Regions from separate parts of the Mesorhizobium sp. B2-3-11 genome, predicted to be linked through region 2. Evidence: riboswitches for the same ligand, from Rfam matches in the RefSeq annotation. Region 2 holds a riboswitch; the other holds the start of a gene.
The links. A riboswitch is a leader RNA that binds a small molecule or an ion and turns the genes downstream of it on or off. The one in region 2 is predicted to bind cobalamin.
Positions count from the first base shown of each region.

Region 1: another riboswitch for cobalamin. It lies ahead of FJ960_RS18845 (DUF1636 family protein); the one in region 2 lies ahead of FJ960_RS20240 (aromatic ring-hydroxylating dioxygenase subunit alpha).

Region 1 covers NZ_VFVS01000013.1:138,635-146,159, reverse strand. The annotation lists gene FJ960_RS18865 (NADH-quinone oxidoreductase subunit C) at 1-522, opposite strand, end outside; gene FJ960_RS18860 (NADH-quinone oxidoreductase subunit B) at 527-1,108, opposite strand; gene FJ960_RS18855 (NADH-quinone oxidoreductase subunit A) at 1,099-1,464, opposite strand; gene FJ960_RS18850 (winged helix-turn-helix domain-containing protein) at 1,800-2,999, shown strand; cobalamin riboswitch at 3,029-3,236, shown strand; gene FJ960_RS18845 (DUF1636 family protein) at 3,274-3,708, shown strand; gene cobW (cobalamin biosynthesis protein CobW) at 3,705-4,742, shown strand; gene cobN (cobaltochelatase subunit CobN) at 4,761-7,525, shown strand, end outside.
Region 2 covers NZ_VFVS01000015.1:76,394-83,918, reverse strand. The annotation lists gene FJ960_RS20250 (DUF680 domain-containing protein) at 1-116, opposite strand, end outside; gene FJ960_RS20245 (DUF680 domain-containing protein) at 188-394, opposite strand; cobalamin riboswitch at 887-1,089, shown strand; gene FJ960_RS20240 (aromatic ring-hydroxylating dioxygenase subunit alpha) at 1,204-2,451, shown strand; gene FJ960_RS20235 (hybrid-cluster NAD(P)-dependent oxidoreductase) at 2,516-3,616, shown strand; gene FJ960_RS20230 (hypothetical protein) at 3,710-4,336, shown strand; gene FJ960_RS20225 (hypothetical protein) at 4,457-6,019, shown strand; gene FJ960_RS20220 (glycosyltransferase family 87 protein) at 6,038-7,261, opposite strand; gene FJ960_RS20215 (alpha-ketoglutarate-dependent dioxygenase AlkB) at 7,317-7,525, opposite strand, start outside.

The DNA of each region.
Region 1 (7,525 bases), on a different contig from region 2:
CTGCTTCAGTTCCACAGGCTCATAGATCACGCGCTTGGCCTCGTCGTCGTAGCGCACTTCGACGAAACCGGTCAGCGGGAAATCCTTGCGCAGCGGATGGCCTTCGAACCCGTAATCGGTCAGCAGGCGGCGCAGGTCCGGGTGGCCCGAGAACAGCACGCCATAGAGATCGTAGGTCTCGCGCTCGAACCAGTCGGCGCCTGGATAAACGCCGGTGATCGACGGCACCATCGTCTCTTCGTCGGCCTGCACCTTGACCCGGATGCGGACATTCTGTTTCGGCGACAGCAGATGGTAGACGACGTCGAAGCGCTTGGCCCGCGACGGATAGTCGGCGCCGCAGACATCGATGATCGAGATGAACTGGCAGCGCGCATCGTCGCGCAGGAAGGTCATCACTTCGACCAGGTCGCGCGGCTCGACATTGATAGAGAGCTCGCCATAGGCGAGCACCGCGTCATTGACGCGGCCGATCAGCTTCTCGCCGAGATAGGTCGACAGTTCGGTAAGGGATGCGGCCATGGATTTACCGTTCGATCGTGCCGGTGCGGCGGATTTTCTTCTGCAGCAGAAGAATGCCGTAGAGCAGGGCTTCGGCGCTCGGCGGGCAGCCGGGCACATAGATGTCGACCGGCACTACCCGGTCGCAGCCGCGCACCACCGAATAGGAATAGTGGTAATAGCCGCCGCCATTGGCGCAGGAGCCCATCGAGATGACGTAGCGCGGCTCCGGCATCTGGTCGTAGACCTTGCGCAGCGCCGGCGCCATCTTGTTGGTCAGCGTGCCGGCCACGATCATGATGTCGGACTGGCGCGGAGACGCGCGCGGCGCGACACCGAAGCGCTCCGAATCGTAGCGCGGCATCGAGGTGTGGATCATTTCGACCGCGCAGCACGCCAGACCGAAGGTCATGAACATCAGCGAACCGCTGCGCGCCCAGGTGATCAGCGCCTCGGTCGAGGTGACCAGAAAACCCTTGTCGGCAAGCTCGTTGTTGATTTCGAGGAAGAAGGGATCGTCCTCCCCCACCGGCTTGCCGGTGTTGGGATCAATGATACCCTTGGGCTTCGGCGCGACGAGGGTGCCTGAACTGTCGTTCAATCCCATTCCAGCGCTCCTTTTTTCCATTCATAGGCAAAGCCGATGGTCAGCACTGCCAAAAACACCATCATTGACCAGAAACCGAGCATGCCAATCTTCGAGAAGGACACCGCCCAGGGGAAGAGGAAGGCTACTTCCAGGTCGAAGATGATGAACAGGATCGACACCAGATAGAAGCGGATGTCGAATTTCATGCGGGCATCGTCGAACGAGTTGAATCCGCATTCATAGGCGGACAGCTTCTCGGGATCCGGGTTGCGGTAGGCTACCAGGAAGGGCGCAGCCAGCAGCGCCAGACCGACCACCAGCGCCACGCCGATAAACAGGACGATGGGCAGGTACGAACTGAGGAGTGCGTTCATGCAGCGGCTTTCCGTTGGCGCCAATCCACGTTGATTACAGCACCGGACCTTAATGCGGAAGCGTGACAGTTTAACCGCTGAACCGTTTTAAGGAGCCTATGCTGCAACGCGGCGAGGGTTAGCGCAGCACTTCCAGTGAAGCAAGTCAAACCTTGTTCAAAACACCGAGCTGGACGGCAATCCGGGAGAAACTGGTCCCATACGCTCCTGTTTGATTTCCTTCGCCATTTACTCCACTTTTCTCTCCTGACAGGGTTGCCGCCAAAACCCTGCTAGCATTGGCTGGAATCACGCCTCGCAACGACGCCAGACAGGTCCATCAGGGACGCATCCGCATGAAGGAAAAGATCTCGCTTGCCGCCGCCCGGCGCATCGCGCTCGCCGCTCAAGGGTTTCTCGATCCCCGCCCCGCCGGCACGCCCGACCGCCGCCACTTCGCCCGCGTTCTGTCCCGCACCGGCCTGCTGCAGATCGATTCCGTCAGTGCGGTGGTTCGCGCCCACTACATGCCGCTCTATTCGCGTCTTGGCCCCTATCCCCTCGCTTTGCTCGACAACGCCGCCGTGACCCGCAAGCGCACGGTCTTCGAATACTGGGCGCATGAGGCCTCGTTCCTGCCGATCGAGACCTACCCGCTGATGCGCTGGCGCATGCAGCGCGCCGAGCAAGGCGATGAAATGTATCTGGGGCTGGCCAAATGGGGCCGCGAGCACGCCGCCTACATAGAAGAGATCTACCGCGAGGTCGTCCAGCGCGGCCCGGTCGCCGCTTCTGCGCTGGAGGGCCAGAAAGGCTCCGGCGGCTGGTGGGGCTGGAGCCACGCCAAGCATGCCTTCGAATGGCTGTTCTGGGCCGGGCGCATCACCACGGCGCACCGGCGCGGCTTCGAGCGCTTCTACGACCTGCCGGAGCGCGTGCTGCCGCAGGCGATTCTCGACCTGCCAGTACCGGCCGCCGAGGACGCGCATCGTGAATTGCTGCGCATCTCCGCCCGCGCCCACGGCATCGCGACATCAGGCGACCTGCGCGACTATTTTCGACTCTCCCCCGCCGACATGAAAGGCCGGCTGGAGGAACTGGTCGAACTCGGCGAGTTGCTGCCGGTCCGCGTCGAGGGCTGGGACAAGCCGGCTTACCTCTATAGGGACGCGCGATTGCCACGCAAGATCGAGGCCCGCGCCCTGCTGGCGCCGTTCGATCCCGTTGTCTTCGAGCGCTCGCGCTCAGAGCGGCTGTTCAGTTTTCACTACCGGATCGAGATCTACACGCCGGCCGACAAGCGCCAATACGGCTATTATGTCCTGCCCTTCCTGCTCGGCGACAGGATCGTGGCGCGCGTCGACCTCAAGGCAGACCGGCCGGCAAGTGTCCTGCGTGCCCATGCTGCTTACGCCGAGCCCGGCGCACCGCCCGATACCGCCGCTCAGCTCTTCGAGGAATTGAAGCAGATGCAGGGCTGGCTTGGCCTCGAACGCATCGAAGTGACGCCTGCCGGCGACCTGGGCCCGGCGCTGTCCGACATCGCGGTGTCGTAAGCTCGCGTTGACACCGCTGCCCGCAAGAGCCTAAATCGGATCCAGACGGTCTCCTCTCGGCAAAGGGAGGAGCCAAGAGGGAATGCGGTGCGGGATTGAAAATCCCAAATCCGCGGCTGTCCCCGCAACTGTGAGCGAAGAGCCAAGGCCGAAAGCCACTGGGATTGTCCCGGGAAGGCGGCTACCCAAGGCGATGACCCGCGAGCCAGGAGACCTGCCGTCTGGAATGCAAGTATCCGATCGCCCGGCGGGTTTTCCGGGCAAGGAGCCTGATTTGGATCGCGACAGCAGTTTTTCGGCTGAAACAATGGACATTTCGTCCGGCGAGGATGATTCCCTGGCCGGCATCACTGTCATCGTCTGCGCCTCCTGTCGCGACGAGAGCGGCTCCGACGCCCGTCCCCGGGCCGGCGAACTTTTGGCCGAAGATACGCGCCAAGCCGCCTCGGGCGACAACATCCGCATCCGCACCGTCGAATGCCTCGGCAATTGCAAACGTCGACTGAGCGCCGCGATCCTGCGTGACGGCTGCTGGAGCTATGTATTCGGCGATCTGACCACGACCAGCGGCGCCGATCTCGTCACTGGCGCGAAACTCTTCGCCACCACCAGCGACGGCCTCATTCCCTGGCGGGGCCGGCCCGATAGCCTCAAGCGCGGCCTCGTGGCCCGCATCCCTCCCCTCGACATGCTGAAAGACTTGATATGACCGCATCCGTTTCCCGCGTTCCCTGCACCGTCGTCACCGGCTTCCTCGGCGCCGGCAAGACGACCCTGGTCCGCCATCTCCTGGAAAACGCCGGCGGCAAGCGTATCGCGATCATTGTCAACGAATTCGGTGACATCGGCATCGACGGCGAAATCCTGAAAGGCTGTGGCATCGACACCTGCCCAGAGGAAAACATCGTCGAGTTGGCCAATGGCTGCATCTGCTGCACCGTCGCCGACGATTTCGTGCCGGCGCTCGACCAGATCCTGTCGCTGACGCCGAAGGTCGACCATATCCTGATCGAAACCTCGGGCCTCGCTTTGCCCAAGCCGCTGGTCCAGGCTTTCCAGTGGCCGACAGTGAAGAGCCGGGTGACCGTCGACGGCGTCATCGCCGTGGTCGACGGTCCCGCACTTGCCGAAGGCCGCGTCGCCAACGACATGGACGCCCTGCAGGCGCAGCGCGCGCAGGATGAGAGCCTCGACCATGACGACCCGGTCGAGGAAGTGTTCGAGGACCAGATCGCCTGCGCCGACCTGATCATCCTGTCGAAGAGCGACTTGATGGATGCCGCCGGCTCGGCCCGCGCCAACGCCATCATCAACGAACACTCCGCCCGCGCCGTGAAGATCGTGCCGACGTCTCATGGCAAGGTCGATCCCTCGGTGCTGCTCGGGCTCGGTCTCGCCGTCGAGGACGACATCGAGAACCGCAAGTCCCACCATGACGGCGCATTCGACCATGAGCATGACGACTTCGACACGTTCATCGTCGACATTCCCTCGATCTCCAATCCCGACGAACTGGCAAAGCGCGTCGCCGCGGCCGCCGAACAGGAGAACGTGCTGCGCGTGAAAGGCTTTGTCGAGGTCGGCGGCAAGCCGATGCGGCTCCTGCTGCAGGCCGTCGGCCCGCGCGTCAATCATTACTACGACCGGGCCTGGACCGCCGGGGACAACCGCCGCTCGCGCCTCGTCGTCATCGGCCTCAAGGGGCTGAACCGTCCGGCGATCGAACGTATCCTCGCCGGCTGATTTCAGGCACGGGCCGCGATGCACATCCTCACCACGACCTCCGCCTCGCTCGACGACCTCGCCGAGCCTGTCGATCTCCGGCAGGCGCCGGCGGATATCGTGGCCTTGTCCTTCACCGACAGCGATCTCGCCGGACTGGCGGCGGCATGGAAGGCCGACGCCGATCGCCTGCCGTCGATGCGGCTCGCCGCACTGCGCGACCTGCGCCATCCCATGTCCGTCGATCTCTGGATCGACAGCGTCGCCCGCCATGCCAAGGTCATCATGGTGCGCATCCTCGGCGGCTACGACTGGTGGCGCTATGGCTGCGACCAGCTCGCGGCAATCGCCCGCGAGCGCGACATAAGACTGGCGCTGCTTCCGGGTGAAAGCCATGACGAGGATCTCAGGCTGATCGAAGCCTCGACGCTGCCGCGCGCCGAACTCGACGGCCTGCTCGGCTATTTCCGCGAGGGCGGCCCGGCCAATATGAGCACCCTGGTGCACAGGCTGGCAGGCCTGGCTGGACAAGATATGCCCGTCGCCAGTCCGGTCAGCGTGCCGAAAGCTGGTTACTATCAATCTGGATTGGGGGTCGCAGAACAGCCGGACCTTTCAAATGCCAGCACTCCCATCATCCCGATTCTCTTCTACCGATCGATGCTGCTTGCAGCCGATGTCGCCCCGATCGATGCGCTGGCCGAGGCTTTACACTCCCAGGGACTGGCACCGGTCCCGATCTTCGTTTCCAGTCTCAAGGATCCGGTGTCCCTGGCGTTCGTCGAAAATACCATCGCATCGCTGAAACCCGCCGCCATCATCACCGCGACCGCTTTCGCTTCTGGCGCCGAGCCCGGCGTGGAAACCCTGTTCGACCGCGCCGGCGTGCCTGTCTTCCAGGTCATCGTCGCCACCACGCGCCGCGACGTGTGGGAAAACAATCAGCGCGGACTGGCGCCCGCCGACCTTGCCATGCATGTCGTGCTGCCCGAACTCGACGGCCGCATCCTTGCCGGTGCCATCTCTTTCAAGGGCGAGAGCGATGTCGACGCGGCGCTGGGCCACCGCGCCTTGGCCAACCGGCCGGAACTGGATCGTGTTGAGCAAGTGGCTAGCCGCGTAGCGGCCTTCATCCGTTTGCAGCAGACCCCGCGCGCCGAACGCAAGCTGGCGATCCTCATTCCCGATTATCCCAGTGCTCCCGGCCGCACCGGCTATGCGGTCGGGCTGGATGTGCCGTCCAGCGTGATCGCCATGCTGCGGGACTTGAGCGAACAGGGCTATGCCGTTGACGCGATACCGCAAACGCCGCGTGAATTGCTGGATTTGCTGGAGCGCGGCGACTGTGGGCTGAGGCTGGACGACTATCACTCCTTTTCGACAGAGTTGCTGGCAACGGCAATTGCTGCGGTAGAGGCTGCTTGGGGCAGAGCGGAAGATGAGACAGGTCTTCGCGAGGCGCCCCCCTCCGGCAGGACAGAGGGGGGCGCCTCGCGAAGGCCTTCGCTATCAGGCAAAAAGCACTTCGCCTTCCGCGCCGCGCATTTCGGCAACATCACCGTCGCACTCGCCCCTGACCGTGGCCGTTCCGCGGACCGCCGCGCCGACTACCACGATCCGACGCTGCCTCCGCGCCACGCTTTGATCGCGTTCGGCCTGTGGCTGCGCGAATCGCTCGGCGTCCACGCTCTCATCCATGTCGGCGCCCACGGCACGCTGGAATGGCTGCCCGGCAAGACCGTCGCGCTTTCGCAAGCCTGCTTCCCCGAGATCGTCACCGGCTCCCTGCCCGTCATCTATCCCTTCATCGTCTCCAACCCCGGCGAAGCGGCACAGGCCAAACGGCGCATTGCCGCGGTCACGCTTGGTCATCTGCCGCCGCCGCTGACAGGCGCCGGACTGGACGAGGACCAGCACAAGCTCGAACGGCTGGTCGACGAATATGCCCAGGCCGACGGCCTCGACCGCCGTCGTCGTGACCGGCTGGCGAAACTGATTGTCGAAACCGCGCAAAAGACCGGCCTCGCCTCCGAAGCCGGCGTCGCCGAGACCGACGCGCCCGACGAAGCACTGCGCCGCATCGATGCCTGGCTCTGCGATCTCAAGGATTTTGCCATCAAGGACGGGCTGCATATCTATGGTCGCGCCCCAGACGACGAGCCCGATCCCATGCGCCGGCAAAGCGCGGAAGCCGAGAAGGCCGCGCTGCTCGCCGCGCTCGATGGCCGTCACGTCAAGGCGGGCCCGGCCGGCGCGCCCGCGCGCGGGCGCTCCGATGTCTTGCCCACCGGCCGCAACCTGTTCACATCGGACCCGCGCACCATGCCGACCCCGACCGCCTATGATCTCGGCAAGGCGGCGGCGGAAGAAGTGGTGCGCGCCTACATGCAATCGCATGGCGATTGGCCGCGCTCCCTGGTGACAGACCTCTGGGGCTCGGCCTCGCTGCGCACCGGCGGTGAGGAGATCGCGCAGGGCCTTGCGTTGATGGGCTGCCGGCCGCAATGGGATACCGCGACCGGCCGCATCACCGGCATCGAAGTGTTGCCGCCGGCGACGCTCGGCCGCCCGCGCGTCGACGTCACCTGGCGCATATCAGGCCTGTTCCGCGACATGTTCCCGACCCAGATCGCACTGATCGACGCCGCCGCCAACGCCGTTGCAGCGCGCGACGAGGACGAATCAGAAAACCCGCTCGCCGCCAGGACCCGCGCCGACGGCAAGGTCAGCCCGCGCATCTTCGGCACCTCGCCCGGCACTTACGGCGCCGGCGTCGAAGAGATTTTGTCCAGCGGCGACTGGGC
Region 2 (7,525 bases):
GAGTTGTCCACCGCGGCGGCAGGCTGGTTGGCACCGTTGGAGCCATAGTTGTCGCTGGCAAAAGCGCTGCCGGAAATGGCCAGAACGGCGGCGGCGGCAATAAGGATCTTGTTCATTTTAGACACTCCTGAATTTCTTGAATTCTACCGGATCGGCGGGCAAGCCCGCCGTCCGTGGGGACAGGCCGTTAGCGGCCGAAGAGGTTGCGATCGCTGCCCTGAGCAGGCGTTTGAGCACCCGGCTCCGACGTCTTGGTGGAGGTGGAAGCGGTGTACGAGCTGTCCACCGCGGCAGCAGGCTGGTTGGCGCCGTTCGAACCGTAATTGTCGCTACCAGCGAAGGCGCTGCCGGAAACAGCCAGAAGGGCGGCGGCAGTGAGAATGATCTTTTTCATTTTGGTACTCCAGTATTTTTCCGTCCATCTAGCGGCGTGTCTTGGGATTAAATCGCGTCGTTCGGACAGCCCCGATGTGGGAGAGCACCCTTGCCGTTTCCAATCACGAAGTTGTTCAGCGTGGACCATGACTCCACCACTTGAAATTGTACCAGCGCTTTCCGCATCTCTTATTTTCTCTTGTGATATCAGCTGGTTACCTTGAAACAGCATCCTGATCACCAACTGTGTCGGAGGCTCGGCGTTCACAGCATCTTGCACGCACCGTCAACAGAAACGAACCGTTCGGTTCGATTTTAGACTCCTCTAATAGTCACTTTTTGAAACTGTTAACCTATTTGCTGCCGGCAAAGGGGTCGAAGACGGTGCCGGCGCGGCTTGGCGGCAGAAGGCGATTCCAACGGCTACAAGCCTGTCATGACGATCCAGCATGCGTGTCGCGCCGCATGGATGCGATGTCGCTTTCGTGCCGATGTCGCAAAGCCTGTCGTGATTAGATCAGGCATCTCAGGTGCCGCTGCGTGACGACGGAGCGGAGAATTGGGAAGCCGGTCAGATTCCGGCGCTGCCCCCGCAACGGTGGTGGAGTTCAAGTCGCAACGGGAGACCACTGGGCTAAAGCCTGGGAAGGTGTCGCGATGGTCCGCAAGGACAACTCCAGAGCCCGGAAACCAGCCCGAGATCGCTAGAACTCGACTGATCGCGGTGGGCGGTCAAGAGGCGGATGGTGTTTGTCCGGCTTTTCGCCGATCTGCGCCCAGTCCTTCCTCAATCACCACCAGTTCAGTCCTTGAAACTGAGGACAGGACATGGACGCGCGCAACGACATGCTGAGGCTCTTGAGCAGCCGCAGACAAGACTTTTCGCTGGAACAGCCTTTTTACACCGACCCGGACTACTTCAAGCTGGACATGGAGTTGATCTGGTATCGCGACTGGCTGTTCATCGGCCATGATTGCGAATTGCCCAAGCCGGGCAGCTTCATCACCGTGCAGATCGGCGATTATCCGGTCGTGCTGGTGCGCGATCAGCAGGGCAAGATCAACGCCTTCCACAATTCCTGCCGCCATCGCGGCAGCCGCGTCTGCAATTCCGACAAGGGCACGGCCGCCAAGCTGGTCTGTCCCTATCACCAATGGACCTACGAGCTCGACGGCCGGCTGCTGTTCGCCCGCCAGATGGCCGATGGGTTCGACAAGAGCCAGTTCGGGCTGAAGCCGGTCGCCTGCGAAAGCGTCGCCGGCTATGTCTTCATCTGCCTGGCCAAGGAGCCAGCCGACTTCGCGCCGATGCGGGTGATGATCGAGCCCTACCTTTTGCCGCACCGGCTGTGTGAGGCAAAAGTCGCCTTCGAGAGCACCATCATCGAGAAGGGCAACTGGAAGCTGGTCTGGGAAAACAACCGCGAATGCTATCATTGCGCCGGCAATCATCCCGAACTCTGCAAGACCTTCCCGGAAGCACCGACGGTGACCGGCGTGCAAGGCGCCGACAGCGATCCGGAGATGCTGGCGCACTGGGCGAAATGCGAAGCGGCCGGCCTGCCGAGCAAGTTCCGCATCGATCCGGCCGGCCAGTATCGCGCGACCCGCGCACCGCTGCTGCGCGATGCCGTCAGCTATACGATGACGGGAAAGCGCGCGGTCGAGAGGAACCTTTCCGACAGCGTTTCAACCAACCGCATCGGTTCGTTGCTGCTTTACCACTATCCGACGACCTGGAACCACATCCTGGGCGACCACGCCGTCACCTTCCGGGTGCTGCCGATCAGCGCCACGGAAACGGCGGTGACGACCAAATGGCTGGTGCATAAGGATGCGGTCGAGGGCGTCGATTACGATCTCGCAGAACTCACCCATGTCTGGACCGAGACCAACGACCAGGATCGCCGCATCGTCGAGGAAAACGCCTTCGGCATCCTGTCGCCGGCCTACGAGCCAGGCCCCTATTCGGAGCTGCATGAGGGCGGCGTGATCCAGTTCGTCGAGTGGTACGCGTCCTTCATCGGGCCACGGCTTGCCGAAGGCGGCCGGCCGGCCCTGCGCAGCGTTGCCTAGGCATATCGCTAAAGACGGCGGTTTTGGGCATGCGCAGAACAAAAGGGACAAGAGGATGAATGCGATGACGGACCTCGGCCTCTATCGCCATCTCGACCAGATGGCGCCCTGGAACGACAGGCTGCAGGTGCTGGAAGTGACCGGCGTCACCGACGAGGCGCCCGACGTGAAGACCTTCACCTTCCGCTCCGACAACCAGACCTGGTTCCGCTACAAGCCGGGCCAGTTCGTGGCGCTGGAATTGCCGACACCGGACGGGCCGCTGATGCGCACCTATACGCTGTCATCGTCACCGTCGCGGCCATTCTCGATCGCGGTGACGGTGAAGGCGCAGGTGGGCAGCATTGGCACACGCTGGATGTTCGATCACCTGGCACCCGGCTCGCACGTCAAGGCCTATGGACCAGGCGGCGACTTTTCACTGCACAGCCATCCGGCGGCGAAATATCTGTTCATCTCGGCCGGTTCCGGCGTGACGCCGATGATGTCGATGCTGCGCTGGCTGAACGACTGCGCGCCATGGACCGATGTCGGCTTCGTCAACTGCGCGCGGCGCCCGGAAGAGATCATCTTCCGCAAGGAGCTGGAGCTGCTCGGCGGCCACATGCCGGGCCTGTCGCTCGGCTTCATGATCGAGGAACGGTCGAGCCGCGAGGGCTGGTATGGCCATATGGGCCGCATCGACGCTATCCGGCTGCCACTGCTGGCGCCCGATTTCCGCGAACGCGAAATCTTCTGCTGCGGCCCCGATCCCTTCATGCGCGCCGTGCGCGGCATGCTCGAAGCCGCCGGCTTCGACATGGCAAAGTACCATCAGGAGAGCTTTGCCGCGCCGACCGTTGAGGAAATCCCGGCGCCATTCGCGGCGCCGGCGCAGGACGGTGTGGCTGTCCCCGTCGAAGCCGCAACGCCGATCCGCTTCGCGCTTTCGGACGTCGACGCCGACTGTGTCGCCGGCCAGACCGTGCTGCAGACGGCGCGTGCTTCGGGCGTGCGGATACCGGCGGCCTGCGAATTCGGCCTGTGCGGAACTTGCAAGGTGAAGAAAGTCTCCGGCAGCGTCGAGATGAGCCACAATGGCGGCATCCTCGATCACGAGATCGATGATGGCTTCATCCTGGCCTGCTGTTCAAAGCCACTGTCGGCACTGGAAATCGAGGCTTGATCCGCCCTATGACGGTTCGCAGCAAAGCGACGAGGACGACCAGGGATCTGGCGGCGAGCGGCGGCGGCCGAATTCAGCGGCGTCGGCGTGCTGGTGCCGTCGCCTGCGGACCGCATCGCGCTCGCCATCGCGCATGGCGGGCTCGACGCCCACACGCACAGCGATTGGCTGGTCGATTGCGCTGTAGCCATTCGCGCCGGCGATGTCGACTGGGACGTGTTCCTCGACGTTGTCGCCAGGCGTGGCCTTGCCGTGGCCGCGGCGGTGGCGCTCTCCTACCTCGCGCTCGATATTGGCGCGGCGGTGCCGGACAGGGTGCTGGCGCGCGTGCTTGACATGGCCGACCTCACCGGCCTTTCGCGCTGGTCGGCGGTGCTGCAGGCCAAGCCGCGAACCGATTTCGGCAGGCTGGCCTGGCTGTCGCGCGGCTTTGCCAAGCAGTTGCGGCTGAGACGCAAGAGCGGCCGGCTGCGGCAGGAGCCGCCCGCCAGGGCATGGCGCGGCAAAGCATGGCGCGGCGGACCGACCCGCCGCGAGCCGCCAGAGGGACCGTCGCCCCTGGTCTTCTTGCAGACCGTACCTTGCCCGCCGACGGTGGGAGAGATGATGCTGGACATCACGGTCAGGATCAGCGTTCCGCCGGTCCGGCGCCGCATCGGCGCGCCTGCAGCCGGTTCCCGCGTTCGCGGCCCTGATCCCGGCAAGCATCCAGGCCGATAGCGACGCGCCGTGCAATCTGTAGCGGTCAAATGGCGTTCAACCGCCAGGTTAGAACGCCCTTAACTGCTGGCTGCTAGAAACTCACCGATACTGGTTGTTCCGGTGATGAAAGCCATTTGCATGAATGCCCCGCTCGTTGCTCAGGGCAAGCCGGCGAGCTTGAAATCCAGCAAGGCTGTATTTCGACTTGTCGGGCCGGTTGTCGCAACGCTGTTGATCACCATTTATGCGGTCGTCGTCTCGCTCATCGTGGTGCCGAGCAATGTCGACGTGTCCTGGCTGCTGACGGTTGGCGACCGTGTCCTCAACGGCGAACGCCTTTACGTCGATATCGCCGAGGGCAATCCACCTTTTTCAACCTGGCTCTATCTGCCTTTCCTCGCCATGGAACGCCTGACCGGGCTGTCGGCGGAATTTTGGGTGAGTGTGGGCGTGGCGGCACTCGCGGCTGCTTCCGTCTGCTTTTCGGCTCGCATTCTTGCACGGACCGACGAGGTTCTGAAGCGGTGCGTCTGGATCATTCCGGCGGCGGTGTTTGTCGTGCTGTTCCTGTTTCCGCCGGATTTCGGCCAGCGCGAGCAGATTGCCGTGATCGCCTTGCTGCCGTGGCTGGCATTGCTTTCGGCACGTGATCGAACGGCGGATTTTCGTGCCGGCAGCATCGCCGAGCGGATGGTTGCCGGTGTCGGCGCCGGTATCTTCGTGATGATCAAACCACCCTACAGCGTGCTGGCTCTGGCGCTGCCGGCCCTTGTGATTGCGCTACAGCGACGCTCGCTGCGTCCGCTTTTTACGACCGAGAGTGTGGTCGGTGGTATTCTGACCGTTGGCTATCTGATCGCACTCGCTGTTTTCATGCAGCCTTTCTTCGCCGAGGTGCTGCCCTTGTTGCGTCAAGTCTATTTGCCGATGCGGATGCCGGTCATGGACATGTTGATGCTATGGCCTATCCCTATGTTCGCGGCCATGGCAGGGGCCACACTGGTGATGGCTTATCCCGGTCGGCCCCATCGCGATGCGCAAATACTGCTTTTGGCTGGAGCGGCCTATGTCCCTGCCTTCGTCATCATGGGCAAGGGGTGGACGTATCAGGCGCTGCCGTTCCTGACAGTCGGCGTCCTGGCATTGATGCTGCAGTCTATCAGGTTGAAACCATTGCGAAGCCTGCCCCTGCCGGCCATGTTTGGGGCCGCGCTTGGGCTGTTTTCGATCGTGAAATTGGTCGTGGCGCAACAAGGTCTGGCATTCACTCAGCCACGCGGCGGTCTCGACGCCGCGGCGGTCGCCGTCAGCCGCGTAATCGACCATCCAACCTTCATGTCGATCGGCTCGCGGCTGCAGGCCGGCAATCCGCTCGCCCGGATGACTGGCGCCCGTGTCGTGGCACGCAACCCCTCCGCCTGGATGGTCAGTGATGCCGAGATCCTCATCGGGTTGGCGCAGGACCCTGCCCAACGGCTGGATCTGGAGACCTTGCGCCAGCAATATACCGCGGCGATCGCCGGCGAACTTGCCGCGAAACGGCCCGACATTGTGGTCGACGACGGGACGGCGGAGCCGCGTGCGCCAATACCTTTGAGGGACAATATCGCAATCGCCAAGAGCCTGGCGGATTACCGCCCGCTGCTTCAGAACGGGTCGGTGACCCTGCTCATCCGCGCCGACGTCAAAGCTCGCCAATAGGTATCGCAACCAAGCGTCCTACGTCGGCATGTCGATGCCTGGCGTGCCGCCAACCGTGGGCCCGCGCTCGCCGGCTATTATGTCGGCAAGCATCCATGCCGACAGGAACAGCGGTACCAGCACGCCGATGCCAAGCCCGGCATTGTTCACCAGATGCGCGATAGCCGGGTATAGCCAGATCAGTGCCAGAAAAATCCTCGGCATGGCGTTGCGCGTCGAGAACAGATAGGCGACGGCAACGGCTAGGCCGATCGTATCGTAGCTGTAGCCGTAAGGCGTCGCCAGCGTTGCCAGCACGGCGGTGAGCACGACCCGTTCGCGATGCTCGACCCGCCGCCATGGCAACCAGGTCCAGATCGCCGTTGCGATCGCCGCGACCGTCGCAATGGCTTGCAGCGCATAGGCCGCAGTCAGTCCCAGACCGGACGCACGAGCCAGGAAGAACATGGTCGCCGCATTCGACTGATAGGGCTGCGGGTAGGGAGCCTCGAGAATCGCCGTCATCAGGGGACGGGTCTCGGTCCAGAACAGCGTCCAGACCTCGGAGCCAAGCAGCAGGCCGGTCAGGACGAACAGGGCCGACGACGACAGCGCGGCGGCAACAATGGCGCGCCAGTTGCCAATCGCCAGCAAGCAGAACGGCACCAGTATGCCGAGATGCGGTTTTACCGTCAGCAGGCCGAAGAGCAGCCCTGCCAGGACCGGCCGCTTCGGCACCGCCGCCAATCCGCCGATGAGCAAGGCCGTCGTCAGGGCGCCGTTCTGGCCGAAGGCCGCGTCGATCAGTACGGCCGGACAAAAGAGGATGGCTGCTTCGGCAGCCTTGCCCAGTTGCAGCGGCCGGAGGGCCAGCCAGAGACAAAAGACCGTGCCCAAGGTCCACACGAGATAGGCGGGAAATATCGGCAGCAGCGCGAGCGGCGCGCCGAAAATCAGGATGCTGGGCGGGTAGCTCCACTCCTGGTTGGGAAGGTCTGGCGAAAACATCCGCCGCAGGGTTGCGCGATAGCTGTCCATATCGAACAGGAACGCGACATGCCCGTCGAGCGCCATGCGTCCGCCCGCCCACAGGTTTGTGAAGTCCCAATAGGGCATTCCGTGGCTGACCACGGACAAGCCGCGCTCGTCGGATGTCCACAATCCCAGGTGATAACGCAGCCCGATCAGAATCCCGGTGCACAGCACAAGTGCCGCGAAACGGATATCGGATCGAAAGGGGGCAGTCTGGTTGACTGGTGCCATTGCGCTGTTTTCCAAGACCTGGCAGTCTTGATAGGGGACGCGCGTTAAGATCGGCTTATTTGGAGGCCTCATCGGGCTTCGTCACCCGCCGCAGCGTCAGATTGATCCTGCCGCCGTTTTTGAGCAGCGCCGAGGTCGAAGGGTAGATGCGGTCGACGCCATGGAAGGCAAGGCGACCCTCGCCGCCAAGCACGACGACATCGCCGCTTTTCAGCCTGAACGATTTGGTAGCGCCATCGCGCGTTGTCTGGCCGACCCTGAACA